DNA from 4 places in the Microbacterium sp. NPDC077184 genome. Region 4 is predicted to be linked to each of the others. Evidence: predicted binding sites of a transcription regulator. Region 4 holds the regulator's gene; each other region holds the start of a gene.

Region 1 (4,553 bases), on a different contig from region 4:
CGCACGCCATCGTCACCGCACAGGACTATGCGGCGCAGATCGACGACGTCCTCGTCCAGACCCGCGATCGCCGCCTCCCCGGCTACCTGGTTCTGCCGGCGGATGTGTCGGAGTCTCCGGCGACGCCACCCGCCGCTCCGCTGCCCCGGCACCCGGGGGTGACGGACCCCGCGGTCGGAGCCGCCTTCCGTGCCGCGCTCGCCGCCGCCGTGACGGATGCGGCCTCCCTCGCCGTCCTCGCCGACATCCTCGTCGCCCGGCTCTCGGCAGAGGACGCGCTGCACGAGACGCTCGAGCAGGGGATTCTGCACGCGACGCTGCTGTGGGGACGCCGGGTCGTAAATGAGTCCGCGCCGGGCTACCTCGGGTCGTACCTCGGGGCTGCGAGCGCTCCGGACGTGCGAGCAGCGGTCGAGGACAGCGACCTCGTGGTGCTCGCCGGCGTGCAGTTCACCGATCTGACCAGCGGATTCTTCACCCAGAGGATCGATCCGCGACGCGCGGTGGAGATCGGCGGCGAGGGCGTCACTTGGAATGGAGACCGGTTCGCGCCCCTCGCGATGACCGACGCCCTCCGTCTTCTGGCCGATGTCGTGCGGGCGAGCGGCGCGCACCTCGCGCGGCGTTCGGTGACAACGATCGCCGGCCCGTCAACGGTGCCCCGTGGCTCCGGCGCGCTCGATCAGGCGACACTGTGGCGCGACGTGGCGGGCTTCCTGCGTTCCGGCGACGTCGTCCTCGCCGAGCAGGGCACCGCGTTCTACGGCATGGCCGACCATCGACTCCCGGCGGGGGTCACGTTCATCGGCCAGCCGCTGTGGGCCGCCATCGGGTACACCCTGCCGGCCCTGCTCGGCGCCGCGCTCGCGCGGCCGGATGCGCGGCCGATCCTTCTCATCGGCGACGGCGCGGCGCAGATGACGGTCGCCGAGCTCGGCACGCTCCTGCGTCACAGGATCCCCGCGGTGATCGTCGTCGTCGACAACGGCGGGTACACGGTCGAACGGGTGATCCACGGACCGGATGCCGCCTACAACGACATCGCCGCGTGGGACTGGGTCGCCCTCCTGCGGGCGATGGACCCCACCGGCTCCGCGCACGGCATCCGGGTGGACACGGAGGAAGGCCTCGCTGACGCGCTCGCCGTCGCACGGGAGGCGACGACGCTGACGCTCATCCAGGCGGTCGTGCCGCCCCTCGACGTCCCCCCGGTGCTCGCCGTCGTCGCGGCTGCCGCCGCACGCGCGAACCGACGCGCCTGACCGGTGTGACGGCGCGTGCTCGCGCAATCAGACGCGGCCGGTGAGGATCAGGTTCCAGTAGACCCAGGGCAGGATGTGGCGGTCGGCGATCCACGACAGTCGGCTCTCGCGGTACATCCCGCGGAAGAACGGGATCGTCGGCTTCTGTGCACCCTCGTCGTCGAACTCCGCCCACACGACGCTCGACCGCGACACCGTGAACGGGCACACGCCGTAGCCGTCGTAGCGAGCGGATGCCGGACGGCCCGCAAGGACGGCGGCGACGTTTTCTGCCACCGCCCAGGTCTGCTTGCGCAGGGCGCCGCCGCACTTGGAGTTGGAGCTGGCCGCCGCGTCGCCGATCGCCCAGATGTCGGGGAAGCGCGGATGCCGGAGCGTCTCGGGGTCGACCTCGACGAAGCCGCCGCCGTCGCCTGTCGCGGGCAGCACGGACGCCTTCAGCCAGTCGGGGGCGGACTGCGGCGGTTCGACGTTGAGGACGTCGAAGGCGAGGTCCTCGCGCCCGGCCGGTCCATCGAGCGTCACGGTCTGCGCCTCGCCGTCGACCGCGGCGACCGTGGTCGACGTGCGCACCTCGATGCCGTACTCGGCGATCTTCCGTTCGAGCTCGGCGTCGAACGGGGCGAGGAACACCGAGCGCGTCGGCACGACCAGGACGACTCGGATGTGGTCGAGGACACCGCGCGCCCGCCAGTAGTCGCAGGCCTGATACATCGGCTTCTGGCCGGCTCCGGCGCACGAGGCGGGGCCTTCGGGCTGAACGAAGACGACCGTTCCCGACGTGACATCGCGCAGGAGGCGCGAGGTCTTCTTCGCCAGGTCGAAGCGGTAGTGCGACGACACCGCGGGGGTGTCGAGGGCGGCGGCGAGGCCGGGGATGCGGTCCCAGTCCAACTGGATGCCGGGGGAGACGATGAGCTGGTCGTACTCCACGCGCGTGCCGTCGCTGAGGCTCACGGCGTGGTCCTCGGGGTGGACCTCGGTGACGGCATCCCGGATCCAGCGGACGCCCGGAGGAATGACGGAGCGCTGCGACCGCACGGTCTCGCTGGCGCGGGCGGTGCCGCCGGCGACATGGGAGAACAGGGGTTTGTAGTGGTGGGCCCCGCGCGGCTCGATGATCGCGATGTCGGTCACCCCGCGTCGTCGCAGTCGCGCGGCGACGGACACGCCGCCGTTGCCGCCGCCGATCACCGCCACCCGGTGGCGGATCGGCGTGACGGGGGCGACCGCGTCGCTCACGACGTGGGTTCCGAGGCGGAGAACTCGCCGTCGGCGATCGCGTCGGCGTATTTGCGGATGTCCGGGCCGGGCTCGTAGTCGATGAAGCGATCCTTCAGCAGGCTGTTCAGCTCGGCGAAAGCATCATCCGACGACAGCCCGGGCTTGTCGGCGACGGCCTGAACGGCCTCCTGCAGGACGCGATCGGCATCGTCGAGGATCTTCTTGCGAGCGGGCTCGTTCCAGGTGACGTCTGAGATATCCATGGGCACACGCTAGGGCGGCGCACCTGCCGAAAGCGGGGGCTTGCATCCGCGCGTCGGAGGGCGCATGATGCCGGGCCTTGGCAGCGGCGAGATGTTATCTATGAACGAGGCAACGGGCAGGCTTCTCTGTCGAATGTCGTAGGTGTGTTCTAGTGTTCGGGTATGGATGGTTCAGGGTTCGAGGGCATCGCGGAAGCGTTGGCGGCGGTGGTCGCCGCGGGTGGGGGCCGGCCGGTGACAGCGTTGTCGCCGGGGGAGTTACTGGGGGTGCTGGAGGCTTTCGGGGCGTTGAAGCGTCACGTGGATGCCGGGTTGGCGCCGGTGGCCGCGGAGGTGGCGCGGCAGTCGCGGCGGGAGCTCGGGTCGGATTCCCTGGCGCGGAAGGCGGGGTTCTCCTCCGCCCCGGCACTGGTGGCGACCACGGTCGGAACGAGCATGGGGGAGGCGGTGCGGTGGATCCAGGTCGGGGAAGCGACCGCACCCCGCATCGCGTTGACCGGGGACGAGCTGCCCGCGCGGCATCCGCATGTGGCCCGCGCGGTCGCAGACGGTGTCCTCGGGATGACGGGCGCGGCAGCGATCACCGCCCTGCTGGACCGTGTGGCCGTGCGGGTGGATCCGGAACGGCTCGAGCGGGCGGAGGCGGAACTGGTGGGGTTGGTGCCGGGTCTTCGCCCGGATCAACTGTCGAAACTCCTCGCCCGCGCGGTAGCGCACCTGGACCCCGACGGCATCGCACCCCGCCACGAGGACTGCGTCGCGGACCGGTCGTTCACCCTCCAGGAACGCGACGGGATGCTGCACCTGACCGGGAAACTGGATGCCGAAACCGGAGCACCGGTGAAAGCCGCGATCGAAGCGATCGTGGGTGGGGTGCTGCGCCGCAACGAACACGCCGACACCGACGCCGGTGAACGGGACCCCCGGTCCGTGAAACAGATCCAAGCGGACGCTCTCGCGGACCTGTGTCGCCACGCGATCGGATGCACGGAGGTTCCCACCGGTCCACAGGCCACCATCGTGGTGCGGGTGGACCTGGCAGACCTGGAAGCGGGCACCGGCGCGGCCACCATCGACGGACTCACCGCCCCGATCCCTGCCGGAGCCGTGCGGCGCCTCGCCGCGGACGCGCAGGTCATCCCCTGCGTCCTCGGCGGAGACAGCGACATCCTCGACTGGGGCCGCACACGCCGCCTCTTCACGAGCGCGCAGAAACTCGCGTTGGTGGAACGCGACGGCGGGTGCGTGTCGTGCGGGGCACCGCCGGCGTGGTGTCACGTCCACCACGTGAACTGGTGGAAACGCGACAAGGGTTCCACCGACCTCGGCAACGGGGTGCTGCTGTGCACCGGATGCCACCACCGCCTCCACGCCGACGGGTGGGACATCCACATCGACGGCACCGGCACCCACGCCACCGTCTGGCTCATCCCCCCACCCTGGATCGACCCCCACCGCACCCCACGCCCCACCGGCACCCGCAGATATACCCTCACCGCCTGACACGGCAGGGGCGGCTGAGCGCGCCTCCGACGTCACACCACGTACGCGTCGACCAGCAGCGGCCCACGGATGCCGCGGAGCGTGTCGATCAGTCGCGCCAGCGTCACCCGGTTCCACGACGACACCTGCAGGTCGTGGGGCCCGAGAGGCTCGAGCTTCCCGGTGCGGATGCGGACGACCTCCCACTTCGCCGCGCGCAGCGCCCGGTCCTTCCGGCGGTCCGCGTCAGCGCGCCTGCCGACGTGCTCCAGACCATGCCGGCCGGTGCTGTCGTACTCGATGGCGATCCGCAGCTCGGTGA
Region 2 (4,553 bases), on a different contig from region 4:
TCACTCCACACGCCGCTGCGCGCCGCGCGGAGCCTCCGACGGCGTGGGCCCGCCTGGATAACCCACTCGCGGGAATGAGAAAAGGGCCCGCCTTCGGCGAACCCTCTTCCCATTCCGGTCGGGATGACAGGATTTGAACCTGCGACCCCTTGACCCCCAGTCAAGTGCGCTACCAAGCTGCGCCACATCCCGGAAGGCCGCGCATGCGCGGACAACTCCCCTATCCTAGCCGGTCGGAACGGCATCCGCGAACGCGTGCGGTGCCCGGGCATGGCGAGGGGCGGGTACCGCGAGTAGGGTCGCGCGCATGAGCCGGGTCACCGTGGAAGCCGCCAGCGCCGATCGCTTCGCCGACGTGCAGCACGCCCTCACGGGCGGAGGCGACGGAGCGAGCTGTCAGTGCCAGTGGTGGACACTCACGAACGCGCAGTTCTCTGCCGCTACGGCCGAGGAGCGGCTCCGGATGCTCCACGACGAGATCGGTGCCGGCCCGCCGCCCGGGCTGATCGCCTACGTCGAGGACGTCCCCGCGGGATGGGTGCGTGTCGGGCCGCGCGTGCGTCAACCTCGGCTCGAGCGTACGCGCGCGTTCGCATCAGTATCCGAGCAGCCGTGGGACGACGCATCCGTCTGGGCCGTCACCTGCTTCGTGACCCGTAAGGAGCACCGTGGCGAAGGGCTTAACGCAGCATTGCTCGACGCCGCCGTCACGTTCGCGCGAGCGCGCGGGGCGCGTGTCCTCGAGGCGTATCCGATCGACCCTGAGGCCGGCCGACGGCACACCGCGAACTCGCTGTTCCACGGGCTCCTGTCCACGTTCCTCTCCGCCGGCTTCCGAGAAGTCGGGCGGTCCCGTCCCGATCGCGTCGTGGTCGCTCTCACGCTGGAGAAGTGACGCGTCCGGACGGGAACGCCCCGCTGTTTGACATCATGGACGGATGACCACCACCGCCCGTGTCGATGCCTGGCTGTGGGCGGTCCGGGTGTACAAGACCCGTTCCGCGGCGACCACCGCGTGCCGCGCGGGTCATGTGCGCGTGAACGGCGAAAAGGCGAAGGCGGCTCAGACCGTCAAGCCCGGCGACGAGGTGCGCGTCCGGATCTCGGGATTCGACCGGATGCTCGTCGTCCGCCAGACGATCGTGAAGCGTGTCGGCGCGAGCGTCGCGGCGGAGGCGGTGGAGGACCGCACGCCGCCACCACCGCCCCGGGAGCTCACCGCGTTCGTGCCGGTGCGCGATCGTGGCGCCGGGCGCCCGACGAAGCGGGAACGCCGCGACATCGAGAAGCTCCGCGGGCGCTGACCTGACCGGTGAGTCACTCTGCCGCGAGGAACGGGCCGAGGACGGCGACCCACTCGTCGAACGCATCCAGATGCGCGTCGTGGGACGCACCGACGAGATCCACCCGCGCCGCGCGTCGTCCTCGAGCGACGAAGTCGGCCTTCTGCTCCTCGGTGAACATGCCGCCGTCGGCGTAGACCACGAGGGTGGGGACGCTGACGCTCTCCCACTCACTCCGATTCGGTTCGCTCATCCCGTCGAGCACGCGAACCATCACATCGGAATCGAACCGCGGATGCAGTCCGTCACTCCGCTGCTCGAGATCGGCGATCCACGTCCGGGCGAGCGCGCCGTCGCCGAGAAACTCTCGTGCTTCGGCGCGATCAGCGAAGGGAACAGGCCACGACCGGAAGAATGATCCGATCGCGGCATGGTCGTCGGCAGACCCTCCGCCGGCGCCGCCCTCGAGCATCACCAGCCGCCGGACCAGGTCAGGTCGGTGCGCCGCCACCAACATTGCCGTGTGCGCCCCCATCGACTGGCCGACGAGGTCGACCGGCTCGTGCCCCTCCGCTTCGATCACCCGCACGACGTCATCGACGAACGCGAGCCGCGACACATCGGCGGGCGTCCGCGTGCTGGCGCCGTGACCGCGCTGATCCACGAGGATCACCGGTCTCGGCGAAAGAGCCTCGGCGGTCGGGACGAACTCGCGCCCACTCCCGGCCAGTCCGTGCAAGACGACGACCATGGGCCCCACACCGGGGAAGACCGTGTACGAGATCGTCGCGCCGTCGAAGGCCGTGATCGCACGATGCTCTGCCGCCATCGAGTCACCGTACCTCAAGGCGGAGATTACGTCATTATCTTCGATTATTTTTTCCATGTGGCAGACGTTGCCCCGTCGAATGTCGTATCTCTGTTCTATCCTGGAGTCATCGACCGTTGAACGAATCGAGAAACCATGGACGAGACTCCGGATGCCGCGCCCGAGGCGTCGTGGGAGGAGCGGACCGCGGCGCACGTGGACGAGTGTGTGGCGTGGCACCGGCTGGAGGCGATCGTCCAGGCGGGGAAGGCTCGGGCGCTCGCCGCAGCGCAGGCGACCGCGTTGGAGCGGATGGCGGAGTCGCCGTCGGCGCAGTCGCGGGCGAGGGAAATGCCCATCCGCGGGATGGCGGCGGAGCTCGGCGCCGCCCTTCGCGTGAATGACCGGTCGGTGCAGACTCAGATGGATCAGGCCCACCGTTTGTGCACGGAGTACCCCGCGACGTGGTCGGCGTGGAAAGCGGGGAGGATCGACAGATCCCACACCCGGGTGATCGTCGACACCGGCGCGGCGATCCGCGATCCCGAGGCGCGCGCCGCGTATGAACGCGACGTACTGGACTACGCGGTGAAGACCACACCCGGGCGCGTGCGCCCCTATGCGCAGCAGGTCGCAGACAAACACCACCCCAGGACGATGCAAGAACGGCATGATGAGGCGCTCCCGTCCCGGCGGGTGTGGGTGGAAGACCTCGACGACGGCCTCTCGATGCTCGGGATGATCGGACCCTCCACCGAGATCCACGGTGCGTACGACCGCGCCACCCAGCAGGCAAAGGCCCTGAAGGGACATGACCTCCGCAACCGCCGCGACGCCGCTGAACGCGCCACGATCGACTCGCAGCTCGACGGCACCCAGAACGACTCCGCGTGCACCTGGTTCGATGACCGGACCCGGGACCAGATGCGCGTCGACATCATCCTCGACATGCTCCTCACCGCGGCCCCCTCCGTCGACCCCACCGGAGGCGACCTCGGCGCCATCAGAGGTGTCGTGCAAGTCACCATCCCCGCCACCACCCTCACCGGAACCACCACCGGCGGCGCGGAGCTGAACGGGAAGTGCGCGATCGACCCCACCACCGTCCGCACCCTCACCGGCACAGCCACCGGATTCGACCGCGTGTTCCTCCACCCCGTCACCGGAGCCGTCCTCACCGTCGACCGATACACCCCCAACGCCGCCCTCAAACGACTCCTGCTGGCAAGAGACGTGCGCTGCGCGTTCCCCGGATGCCGCCACCCCGCCCTCCGATCCGAGATCGACCACCGCAAAGAGCACGCGAAAGGCGGAACCACCGACGAGGACAACCTCGGCCCCTTCTGCCTCCGACACCACACCGTCAAACACACGGAAGGATGGACCGTCACCCAGCTCCCCGGCGGCAGACTCCACTTCACCGCACCTTCCGGCAAGACCTACACCGAAGACCCCCCACCCCGGGTCATGTTCCTCCCCGAACCCCAACCGGCATCCGCGCCCTTCTGAGGCAACGCACGGAGCCGCGCTCCACGTCACCGGGGACCAGGACGACCGACAACGCGGGGTCCGCGCCGAACTACTCCGCCGCGTCGCGGGAGAGGTGCGCGCCGAGAGGTGCGAGTCCGGCGATCACCTCGCGGTAGATGCCGCCGGCGCTGGCGGCATCGCCGAGCTCGGACCGCCGCACCCACTCACCGAAGACGACACGGATGATCGCGTCCATCGCCGCGACCGTCGCGCGGATCGTCAGGACATCGGCGTGAGCGCCCGCCGCGTCGACGGCGGCATCGATGAGCTCATCGGCATTGTCGATGTCATTCGTCACCGCGCGCGCGAGAAGCATGGGCTCCGACTCGATCACGCGGCGGACCCGCAGCACTCGTGCACGGATCTCCGGCCTGCGGTCGAAGTCGTCGAAGAGGCGCACCCACGCGTGCTGGATCGCCGCAGCGAGGTCCGCGCCGCCGCGCACATCATCGAGGAGTCCCACGCGGATCGCGCGGTATTCCGCATCCTCGTGGAAGAGCGCATGCTCCTTCGTCGGGTAGTACCGGAAGAACGTCCGCGGAGAGATGCCCGCGGACGCGGCGATCTCATCCACCGTCGTGGCTGCGACGCCCCGCTCCTCGAAGAGCGTGAGCGCGGCATCCGCCACCTCGCGCAGGGTTTCGCGGCGACGCCGCTCGCGCAGGCCGACCGGCGGGTTCTCCTCGGCTGTCATGTGAAGAATTGTACACGCGACGCCAACTTGGCAGTCACTGCCATGTACTCGACGAGTCCTCACCCGCATGTCACCGTGCGGTGCGCCCCGAACGAGAAAGAGCGTGCGCGTGACCCTCGAGAAGAACCTTCCTCCCCTGTCGTCCGAAGACCCGCGTCCCGCACGCGCCGTCCGTCCCGGCACCGTCATCGCCCTCCTCGTGGTGTCGGCGTTCGTCGTGATCCTCAACGAGACGATC
Region 3 (4,553 bases), on a different contig from region 4:
CACCGGAGCTCCTGCGCGACGCCGAGGTCGTCCTGCTGCGCCTCCCCCGGTCGTTGGATGCGCTCGCCGATCAGGCCGGACTCATCGCGCGGCACGCCGCGCCCGGCGTGCGGGTGTTCGCCGGCGGGCGTCTGAAGCACATGTCGCGGTCGATGAACGACGTGCTCGGGCGGCGGTTCGGTGTCGTCGAGGCGTCTCTGGCGCGGCAGAAGTCGCGCGTGCTGCGCGCGTCGGATCCGCGCGACGGCGCCGATCCCGTGCCCGCCCGCGCGGACGTGGACGGGCTCGTGGTCTGCGCATTCGGCGGGGCGTTCGCGGGCGCGACGATCGACATCGGGACGCGGCTGCTGCTCGCACATCTTCCCGAGCGGATGCCGAGCCACGGCGTCGTCATCGACTTCGCGTGCGGCACGGGTGTCGTGGGCGCCGAGCTCGCCCGTCGGCATCCGGAGCTCACGGTGATCGCCACGGATCAGTCCGCGGTGGCGGTGGCGTCGGCACGCGCGACGGCGGAAGCCAACGGCGTGGGCGATCGAGTTCGCGTGGTGCGCGACGACCTGCTCGCGATGCAACCCGACGGGAGTGCCGGGTTGATCGCCCTGAATCCGCCGTTCCACAGTGATGCCGCCGTGACGTCGACCCTCGCGCCACGCTTCTTCCGCGAGGCGCGACGCGTCCTCCGCCCCGGCGGCGAGCTGTGGACGGTGTGGAACTCGCCGCTGAACTATCGCGGCACGCTCGAGCGCACGGTCGGACCCACGCGCCAGGTGGCGCGCAACGCGAAGTTCACGGTGACCGTGTCGGTCGCCCGCTGACCACCTCACCGGCAGCCCCGCGAATTCTCAGAACGGTGGGGACCCCATCGACCGCGCCGGTTCGGGTTCGGGTTCGGGCTCAGGATCCGGGATGAACATCACTCGGGGTGGTGGGTCCTCGATGTAGACCGCCCCCGAGGGCGCGGTGAATCGGAGTCTGCCGCCGGGGAGTTGCTCGACGGTCCATCCCGCGGCATGGCGGGTCACGTGGTGTCGGGTGCAGCACGGGCCGAGATTGTCGCCCTCGGTCTTCCCGCCGTTCGCGTACTCCTGGTGGTGATCGATCTCGGAGCGCATCGCGGGTCGACGGCAGCCGGGGAACGCGCATCGCACGTACCGGGCCTGCAGGAATCGCTTGATCCCCGCCGTCGGGGTATACCGGTCCGTGGTGAGCACTTCCGCGGTGACGGGGTGGAGGAACACCCGGTCGAACCCGGGAGCATTCCCGGTGAGGATCCGCACCGTGGCGGGGTCGATCGCGCACTTCCCGTTGAGCTCCGCCCCACCCGAGGTGGTGCCGGCGAGGGTGGTGGCGGGGATGCTGACCTGCACGCTCCCGCGGATCGCCGCGAGCCCACCCCCGGTGGGATCGACGGTGGGGGCAGCGGTCAGGAGCATGTCCATCACCACATCCGCGCGGATCTGATCCAGCGTGCGGTCATCGAACCACGGCTCTTCGACCTCCTCCCCGCGCGCCTGCCGCCCGGCGTACTCCCGTCGGGCCCGGAGGTCGGCCGCTTTGATCTCACGCGCCACCTGCGTCGCACGGTCGTACGCCCCGTGAACATAGGTGGAGGGCGCGATCGTTCCCAGCATCGACATCCCATCGGGGAGGTCCTCGACGAACACCCGCTGCGTGCACGCCGCGACCTCGTGCCGCTCCTGCACCGTCCGCGGGTTGAGCTTGTCCGCCACCTGCTGCGCATACGGACGCAACCGGCCCGTCGCAGTCTTCACCGCGTAATCCAGGACATCCTTCTCATACGCCGCCCGCGCCTCCGGGTCCGGCAGGTCGGCACCGAACTCCACGATCACCTTCGTGTGCGCCTGCGACACCTGCCCCGCCCGCCACGCCTCGAACGTCGGGGCGTACTCCGTCACCAACCGGTGGCACTCGAAGAGCCGGTTCTGCACCGTGCTGTCGTTCACCCGGGTCGCGGCACCGATCTCCGCCGCCATCGCCCGCAAAGGCATCTCCCGCGCCTTGGCCGTTGTCGATCCGAGGCGTGCGGTCTGCTCCTGCGTGAACGCATACGCCTCGGCCATTGCCGCGGCCTCGCGCGCCTGACCCTCCGCAACCACGCGACGAGCCTCCATGATCTCGTCCACGAACGCCGCCGTCTTCCGCGCCACCGCATCACGATCATCGTTGTCGCCCACCGGCTCCGGAGTCTCGTTCATGGCTTCTCGTCTCGATCAGTTTTCGATGATCACAGACTAGAACACACCTACGACAGTCCGCCGCGAGGATCGAGCCGTGTGGAGAAGATCCGACCTACGGGAGGCAGAGCCGAAGCCGCACCCCGCACGCCCGTCAGCGCCGTGTCGACCAGAGCGCCCATGCGACGAGCACGGGCTGGAAGAACAGGCGGAAGAAGCGCTTGCGGTCGGTGTCCAGACCGAACCCGTCGCGGCGACGGAGCCACTGCTCGATGTTGCCGGGGAAGATCGCGATGAAGAAGGCGGCGAGGATCGCGCCCATCCGCCGGCGCGATCCGGGCAGGGCGACGAGCGATGCTCCGAGCATCACCTCGACCACCCCGGAGGCGACGACGACACCGTCTTCGTCCATCAGCTCGCGGGCGAAATCCGGGACCTGCGCCCGGAACTCTTTGCGCGCCCAGGTGAGGTGACTGATGCCGGCGAACACCATGGCCGAAGCCAGCGCCCACCGGGCGGCGGTGCGGATCATGCGAGCTTCGCCTTGGCGTAGGCGACGATCGCGTTCGCGTGCCCGTGGCCGAGACCGTGCTCGGACTTCAGCGCCTGGACAACCGCCATGTGCGACTGGGTGTCGAGTCCGTCGGCCGCGATGTCGAGCCACTCCTGGACAGGACGGCCATAGGTCTTCTCGATGCTCGGAAAGTACGAGGCCGGCCCCTTGACGGTCCCGCCGGCGGCGGGTGCGGGTGGCGCGGGCACGCGGTGGGTGGTCATGCTGAGAGCGTAAGGGCTGGAGCACCGGCGCGACACCGTCGACACTGGGTCCATGCAACGCGTTCTCGTCCTCGGCGGTACGGGCTGGGCGGGTCGCGAGACCGCCCGGCACCTCATCGACAGCGGCGCAGACGTGACCTGCCTCGCCCGCGGGATTTCCGGCGGCGTCCCGGACGGCGCCCACCTGATTCGGGCCGACCGCAGCGCCCCCGGCGCGTACGACCGACTCCGCGGGGAGTGGGACGAGGTCATCGAGTTCTCCTCCGCGCCCGACCTCGTCGGACCGGCCCTCGACGCACTCGCCGACCGCACCGCCCATTGGACGCTCGTCTCGACGATCTCGGTGTACGCGCGCAACGACGAACCCGGCGCCGACGAGTCGGCCGCGCTCGTCTCCCCCGCCGATCTGACGCAGTACCCCGACGCGAAGGTCGCCGCCGAGCTCGCCACCCGCCGCCGCCTGGAGGGGCGACTACTCATCGCCCGCCCCGGACTCATCGTCGGCCCCGGTGACCCGAGCGACCGGTTCGGCTACTGGCCGGCGCGCTTCAGCCGGAGCGGTCCTGCGCTCCTGCCGGTCACGCAGGACCGATTCGTGCAGGTCATCGACGTGGCGGACCTGGCCGCCTGGCTCGCCCGCGCCGCCACCGACGGCATCCGCGGCTCCGTGAACGCCGTCGGCGAGGTCCACCCGATGGCCGCCGCGCTCGCCGGCGTGGCGGATGCGGCGTCGTTCGCCGACGATTGTGTCGAAGCGGACGACGACACCCTGCGCGCCCACGACGTGCAGTACTGGGCCGGGCCTCGATCCCTGCCCCTGTGGCTCCCTCGCGCGGATACCGCGCTCGCGCAGCGGTCCGGGCGCCGTTTCCTCGAGACGGGTGGTCGCCGCCGGCCGCTCGCCGAGACGATCGAACGCACCCTGGCGGACGAACGCCGTCGCGGGATCGACCGGGAGCGCCGCTCGGGACTCACCGCCGCCGAAGAGCGTGCGATCCTCGAGGCGCTCCGCTGAACGAATGCCTCGACGACGCGACCGCAACACCCGCGAACCGTCGCTCCCCCACACGGAGGAAGCGGTGCCCTCCGGGTCTCGATGGTCCTGGGGGGCTGGACCACGGACTCCCGGAGGGCACCTGAACCCGTCACCTCGGCCCGGAGTCGGGTGGCCGTCTCGACGGGTGCACAGGCCTGGCTGCGCGGTCGCGATGCGGATCTATCGGCCACGGTAGTCGGCGAAAACGGCGGGGTCCATTCCCCCGCATGAGAGTTCCCTCAGTCTTTGATCAAGGTCTCGGCCTTCGCCTCGTCTTCGGCAGTGACGCCCGGCAGCTCGCGCAGCCCCCAGAACGGACCGATGACGACGAACAGCACGGACAACAGCCCGCCGATGGCCCCGATCCACATCGTCGCCACAGCCCCGTACGCGGTGCCGAGCACGCCGGCGAGCAGCGCGCCGATCGGCATCACTCCCCACACGAAGAAGCGGATTGAGGCGTTCATCCGGCCGAGCAGCGGTTTCGGCGTGATCCTCTGACGGAACGACACCTGCACGATGTTGTAGACGAGCACCGTGAACAT
Region 4 (4,553 bases):
GCGGAGATGCGGTCGCGCTGAGCGACGATGTCGTCGACCATCCGGAGCATGGTCGGGGCGTGCTGCAGCGCGGCGGTCGCGGCCGCCTGCGTGAGCGCACTCAGGTGGTACGGAAGGCGCACCAGGCGAAGCGCGTCGACGACGGCGGGATCCGCCGCGAGGTATCCGACCCGCGCGCCCGCGAAGGCGAAGGCTTTGCTCATCGTGCGCGACACCACGAGCCGCTCGCGGCCCGGGAGCAGCGTGAGTGCGGACGGCTCTTCCCGCGGGGCGAACTCCTGATAGGCCTCGTCGACGATGACGACGCCGTCCGTGGCGTCGTACACCGCGCGGATGGCGTCCAGCCCCATCGGCGTGCCGGTGGGGTTGTTCGGCGCGCAGAGGAACACGACGTCCGCCCCGGCGTCGGCGACCTGCCGGGCCGCATCCTCCGGATCGACGGTGAAGTCCTCGCCACGTGTGCCGGCGACCCACTCCGCGCCCGTCGCGCGCGTGAGGAGCGGATACATCGAGTAGGTGGGGGCGAACCCGAACGCGCGGCGTCCCGGGCCGCCGAACGCCTGCAGCATGTGCTGGAGGACCTCGTTCGAGCCGTTCGCGGCCCAGATATTCGCCGCTTCGAGGCCGTGGCCGAGGTACTGCGCGAACCCCTCGCGCAGACCGGTGAACTCGCGGTCCGGGTACCGATTGACCTCGCGCAGCGCCAGCGCCACCGCGTCCAGGATGTCGTCGGCGACCTCTTCCGGCACCGGGTGGGTGTTCTCGTTGACGTTGAGCGCGACGGGGAGGGCTGCCTGAGGGGCGCCGTACGGTGTCATCCCGCGGAGGTCATCGCGCAGGGGGAGGTCTTCCAAGCGGGTGGTCACCCCTCCCATCGTAGAGCGCCGCGCCCGCCCGGGCCGATCACCGACCGGTCGCGTAGTCCGCGGGGATCGCGAGACTCTGACCCGCCTGCAGACCGGCGCCGTCGAGGGCGTTGAGACGTACGATGGCATCGACGACGTCGCGCGGATCCGCGCCCGGCGCGACGCGCTCGGCGATGGACCAGAGCGAATCCCCCGGCGCGACGACGACCGCTGAGAACGTGCCCTCCGGCGCGCCGGCCTCGCGTCCCGCCAGGGCACTGCCGCCGCTGATCACCGCGATCGCCATCGCAGCGGACACCGGGAGCGCCACCGCGAACGCCAGCGCACGGCGCCCCCGCGTGGTCAATCGGAGCCGCGTCCGCGGGGCGATCGGACGGGGGGACCAGGTGGTGTCGATGGTGGTCATGCTCTTCTCCTCTGAGATCGGTCGGAGCCGCTCTCTGTTCGGGAGTTCGCATGCGACCCCCGGCCAGAGGGGCCGCACGCGAACTTCTCTTCCGAAGCTATCTTCGACTATGATGGATGTCAAATGCCGGGCTGGGACCGACACTGTCGAAAGCGACACGCCCCTCCGATCCCGGCGAAGGTCCGAAGGTGCGGATACGGTTTCGACAGCGGAACCACACCACGGACCTCCGACATTCGAAGACCGCTCTGCGACACAGGGCGAGACAGGAGCCGAGATGAGCGACGTCACCGGATCTCAGAAGCCGCACACCCGGCGCCGCAAGAGCCTGAGCGAGAAGCAGCTGGCGATCCTCGAAGTCATCCAGCGGTCGATCGCCCGCCACGGATACCCGCCGAGCATGCGGGAGATCGGTGATGCGGTGGGGCTGAAGTCGCTGTCCAGCGTCACGCACCAGCTCAACCAGCTCGAGCTCAGCGGATACCTCCGGCGGGACGCCGGCAAGACCCGCGCCATGGAGGTGCTCATCGATCTGCCCGGCACGGCCACCGAAAGCCCCGTGGACGCCTCCCCCACGGTCGGCGACGCCGCCCTGGTGCCGCTGGTGGGCCGCATCGCCGCCGGTGTCCCCGTCACCGCCGACCAGCAGATCGACGAGATCTTCCCCCTGCCCCGACAGCTCGTCGGCAAGGGCGACCTGTTCATGCTCAAGGTCACCGGAGAGTCGATGATCGACGCCGCCATCTGCGACGGCGACTGGGTCGTCGTGCGTTCTCAGCCGAGCGCCGACAACGGCGACATCGTCGCCGCGATGCTCGACGGCGAAGCGACCGTGAAGACCTTCCGCCAGAGGGACGGTCACACGTGGCTGCTTCCGCGGAACTCGGCCTTCGAACCCATCCTCGGCGACGACGCCGTCGTCCTCGGCAAAGTCGTCGCCGTGCTGCGCAGCGTCTGACTCCCGGGCGCTCACCCGCCGGGGGTGATCCTCCGACGCCGACCGCGGCGGGTGCACCATGATGGCCCCATGACCATGGAGTCCTCCGATCAGGCCGCGCTCGAGGCGCGCATCCGCGAGCTGGAAGCGGAGAACGCCCGACTGGCCGTCCGCCGTGACGGCGAGCCCGCACCGCGAACCGGCCGCGGCGGGCTCCGCAGCCTCGCTTCCGCGCTGTGCATCATCATCGCCGCCGTCCTCGTGCCCGTGTCGATCGTGTCCGCCTGGACCCGCGTCCAGCTCGTGGACGAGGACGCGTTCGTGTCGACGCTCGCGCCGCTGTCGACCGACCCCGCCGTGCAGGCGCTCATCGTCGACGAGACGATGGAGGCGATCACCGACCAGGTCGACTTCGACGCCCTCACGGCCGAGGTGTTCTCGGCCGTCAGCGATCTCGGCCTCCCCCCGCGCGCGGCATCCGCCCTGGAGCTGCTCCAGCAGCCGGCCGCGGCAGGCCTCGAAAGCCTCGTCCAGACCACGGTCACCCGCGTGGTGGCCTCCGACGCCTTCACCGATGTCTGGGCGACGACGACGCGAGCGGCCCATCGCGCGCTGACCGCGGCGGCCACCTCCGACGGGGGTGGCCTGGTCGTCCGGACCGACGACGGGGTCGGCATCCAGCTGGGCGCCGTCGTCGAACGGGTCAAGGCGAACCTGCAGGATCGCGGGATCGGCGTCGCGAGCCTGATCCCGACCGTCGACCGGGTGATCATCCTCGGGGACGGTCAGAACCTGACGCTCCTGCGCACCGGCTACGCCGCGGCCGCCGTGGGCGGGTGGTGGCTTCCCGTCGTGACGCTCGCGCTCTTCGGCCTCGGCATCCTCCTCGCCCGCCGCCGCAGCGTCGCCGTCCTCGGAACGGGGGTGGCGTTGGCACTCGGCGCCGGTTCGCTCGCGGCCGGGTTCGCCCTCGGCGGCGCCGGGGTCGGGGCGGTCGCGCAGGACGCGGGCCTCTCGCCCTCGGCGCTGGAAGTCATCTACGCCCAGATGGTCGGGGCGATGGCCCACTCCGCCGCCGTCCTCGCGCTCCTCGGCGTCCTCGTCGCCGTCGCCGGATGGATGCTCGGGCGCTCCCGCCCCGCCCGCGCGCTGCGCTCCGCCGGCGGACGCGCCGGCGCCTCCGCGCGCGCCCGCGTCGCCGCGTGGGGGGTGGACACCGGTGGCTTCGGCCGCTGGCTCGGGACACGTCGCGTCCTCGTCCGCGTCCTCCTGGCCGCCGGTGCCGTGCTGTGGCTGTTCGCGCTGCGCCCCCTCGGCATCGGCGACGTCGTCGCCGTGATCCTGACGACCCTCGGCGTCGCGCTGATCCTCGAGGTGCTGCAGATCCGACAGGTCGAGGTCGAAACGGCACGGTAGCGGCGCTTCCGACGGTTTCGCTCTAGCGTGGAGGGGGTGACCACCCCCTCGGAAAACCCCGCTCCCGCGTCCGCCCCCGCCTGGGGCGCATGGCCGTCACCCCTGGACGCGCGAACGGTCGCCCGCTCCTCTCCCCGCCTCGAGGGCGCATACTTCGCCGGGCCGGCGCGCGAAGAGATCTGGTGGGGTGAATCGCTTCCCGACGAGGGCGGCCGCATCGCCGTCCGGGCGCGCAACGCGGACGGCGATGTCCGGACGCTCCTGCCCCCGCCCTGGAACGCCCGTTCACGCGTCCACGAGTACGGCGGAGGCGCATGGGCGGCGCACGACGACGTCCTGGTGTTCGTGGAGAAGACCGACCAGCGGGTCTACGTCCTCGCTCCCGACTCGACACCGACCGCGCTCACCGCGGAGGACCCGGACGTCCGCTTCGGAGGCCTGAGCATCCAGCGCGGGCGGATCCTCGCCGTCCGCGAGACCCTGGGCACGCCCGTCCGCCGCGACATCGTGGAGATCCCCTGGGACGGCGATGCCGGAACCCCGCCGACCGTCCTGGCCGCCGGCAGCGATTTCGTCGCCCACCCGACCCTCTCCCCCGACAGCAAGCGGATCGCCTGGATCGCGTGGAATCACCCCGACATGCCCTGGGACCGGGCGGAGGTGCGGGTCGCGGAGATCGGCACACTCCGGAACGAGCCGCGCGCGATCACCGCCGGCGGGTCATCACCGGTGCAACCGGTGTGGCTCGACGACGACACACTCCTCTACTCCGACGATCCCGACGGGCGGTGGAACCTCTGGCGCCACGATCTCCGCACCGGAAACCGCACCTCCGTCGCCCCGGTCGACGCCGACACCGGGGGTCCGCTCTGGGTCCTCGGCACCCGCTGGTTCCGCCCACTCGACGACGGCCGGATCGTCGCGGTGC

Evidence for each region. Region 4 encodes LexA, which represses DNA repair genes until DNA is damaged. Its sites were predicted from a motif close to TCGAACANNTGTTCGA; they were not measured.
Region 1: the regulator LexA is predicted to act here: its motif matches at 2,886-2,901, upstream of AB0O93_RS00530 (DUF222 domain-containing protein).
Region 2: the regulator LexA is predicted to act here: its motif matches at 2,195-2,210, upstream of AB0O93_RS06990 (DUF222 domain-containing protein).
Region 3: the regulator LexA is predicted to act here: its motif matches at 2,254-2,269, upstream of AB0O93_RS03870 (DUF222 domain-containing protein).

What each region holds. Positions count from the first base shown of each region.
Region 1 covers NZ_JBFBMM010000001.1:117,970-122,522, forward strand. Annotated here, with positions in the region: gene AB0O93_RS00515 (thiamine pyrophosphate-binding protein) at 1-1,262, shown strand, start outside; gene AB0O93_RS00520 (FAD/NAD(P)-binding oxidoreductase) at 1,290-2,504, opposite strand; gene AB0O93_RS00525 (hypothetical protein) at 2,501-2,749, opposite strand; gene AB0O93_RS00530 (DUF222 domain-containing protein) at 2,912-4,252, shown strand; gene AB0O93_RS00535 (zinc-ribbon domain-containing protein) at 4,285-4,553, opposite strand, start outside.
Region 2 covers NZ_JBFBMM010000002.1:481,489-486,041, forward strand. Annotated here, with positions in the region: tRNA gene AB0O93_RS06970 (tRNA-Pro) at 119-192, opposite strand; gene AB0O93_RS06975 (GNAT family N-acetyltransferase) at 308-895, shown strand; gene AB0O93_RS06980 (RNA-binding S4 domain-containing protein) at 939-1,304, shown strand; gene AB0O93_RS06985 (alpha/beta hydrolase) at 1,318-2,112, opposite strand; gene AB0O93_RS06990 (DUF222 domain-containing protein) at 2,248-3,600, shown strand; gene AB0O93_RS06995 (TetR family transcriptional regulator) at 3,671-4,315, opposite strand; gene AB0O93_RS07000 (MDR family MFS transporter) at 4,452-4,553, shown strand, end outside.
Region 3 covers NZ_JBFBMM010000001.1:802,028-806,580, reverse strand. Annotated here, with positions in the region: gene AB0O93_RS03875 (methyltransferase) at 1-815, shown strand, start outside; gene AB0O93_RS03870 (DUF222 domain-containing protein) at 843-2,216, opposite strand; gene AB0O93_RS03865 (hypothetical protein) at 2,350-2,724, opposite strand; gene AB0O93_RS03860 (DUF4287 domain-containing protein) at 2,724-2,972, opposite strand; gene AB0O93_RS03855 (NAD-dependent epimerase/dehydratase family protein) at 3,025-3,987, shown strand; gene AB0O93_RS03850 (MFS transporter) at 4,248-4,553, opposite strand, start outside.
Region 4 covers NZ_JBFBMM010000006.1:234,658-239,210, reverse strand. Annotated here, with positions in the region: gene AB0O93_RS12550 (histidinol-phosphate transaminase) at 1-875, opposite strand, end outside; gene AB0O93_RS12545 (LysM peptidoglycan-binding domain-containing protein) at 904-1,272, opposite strand; gene lexA (transcriptional repressor LexA) at 1,550-2,230, shown strand; gene AB0O93_RS12535 (hypothetical protein) at 2,300-3,625, shown strand; gene AB0O93_RS12530 (prolyl oligopeptidase family serine peptidase) at 3,662-4,553, shown strand, end outside.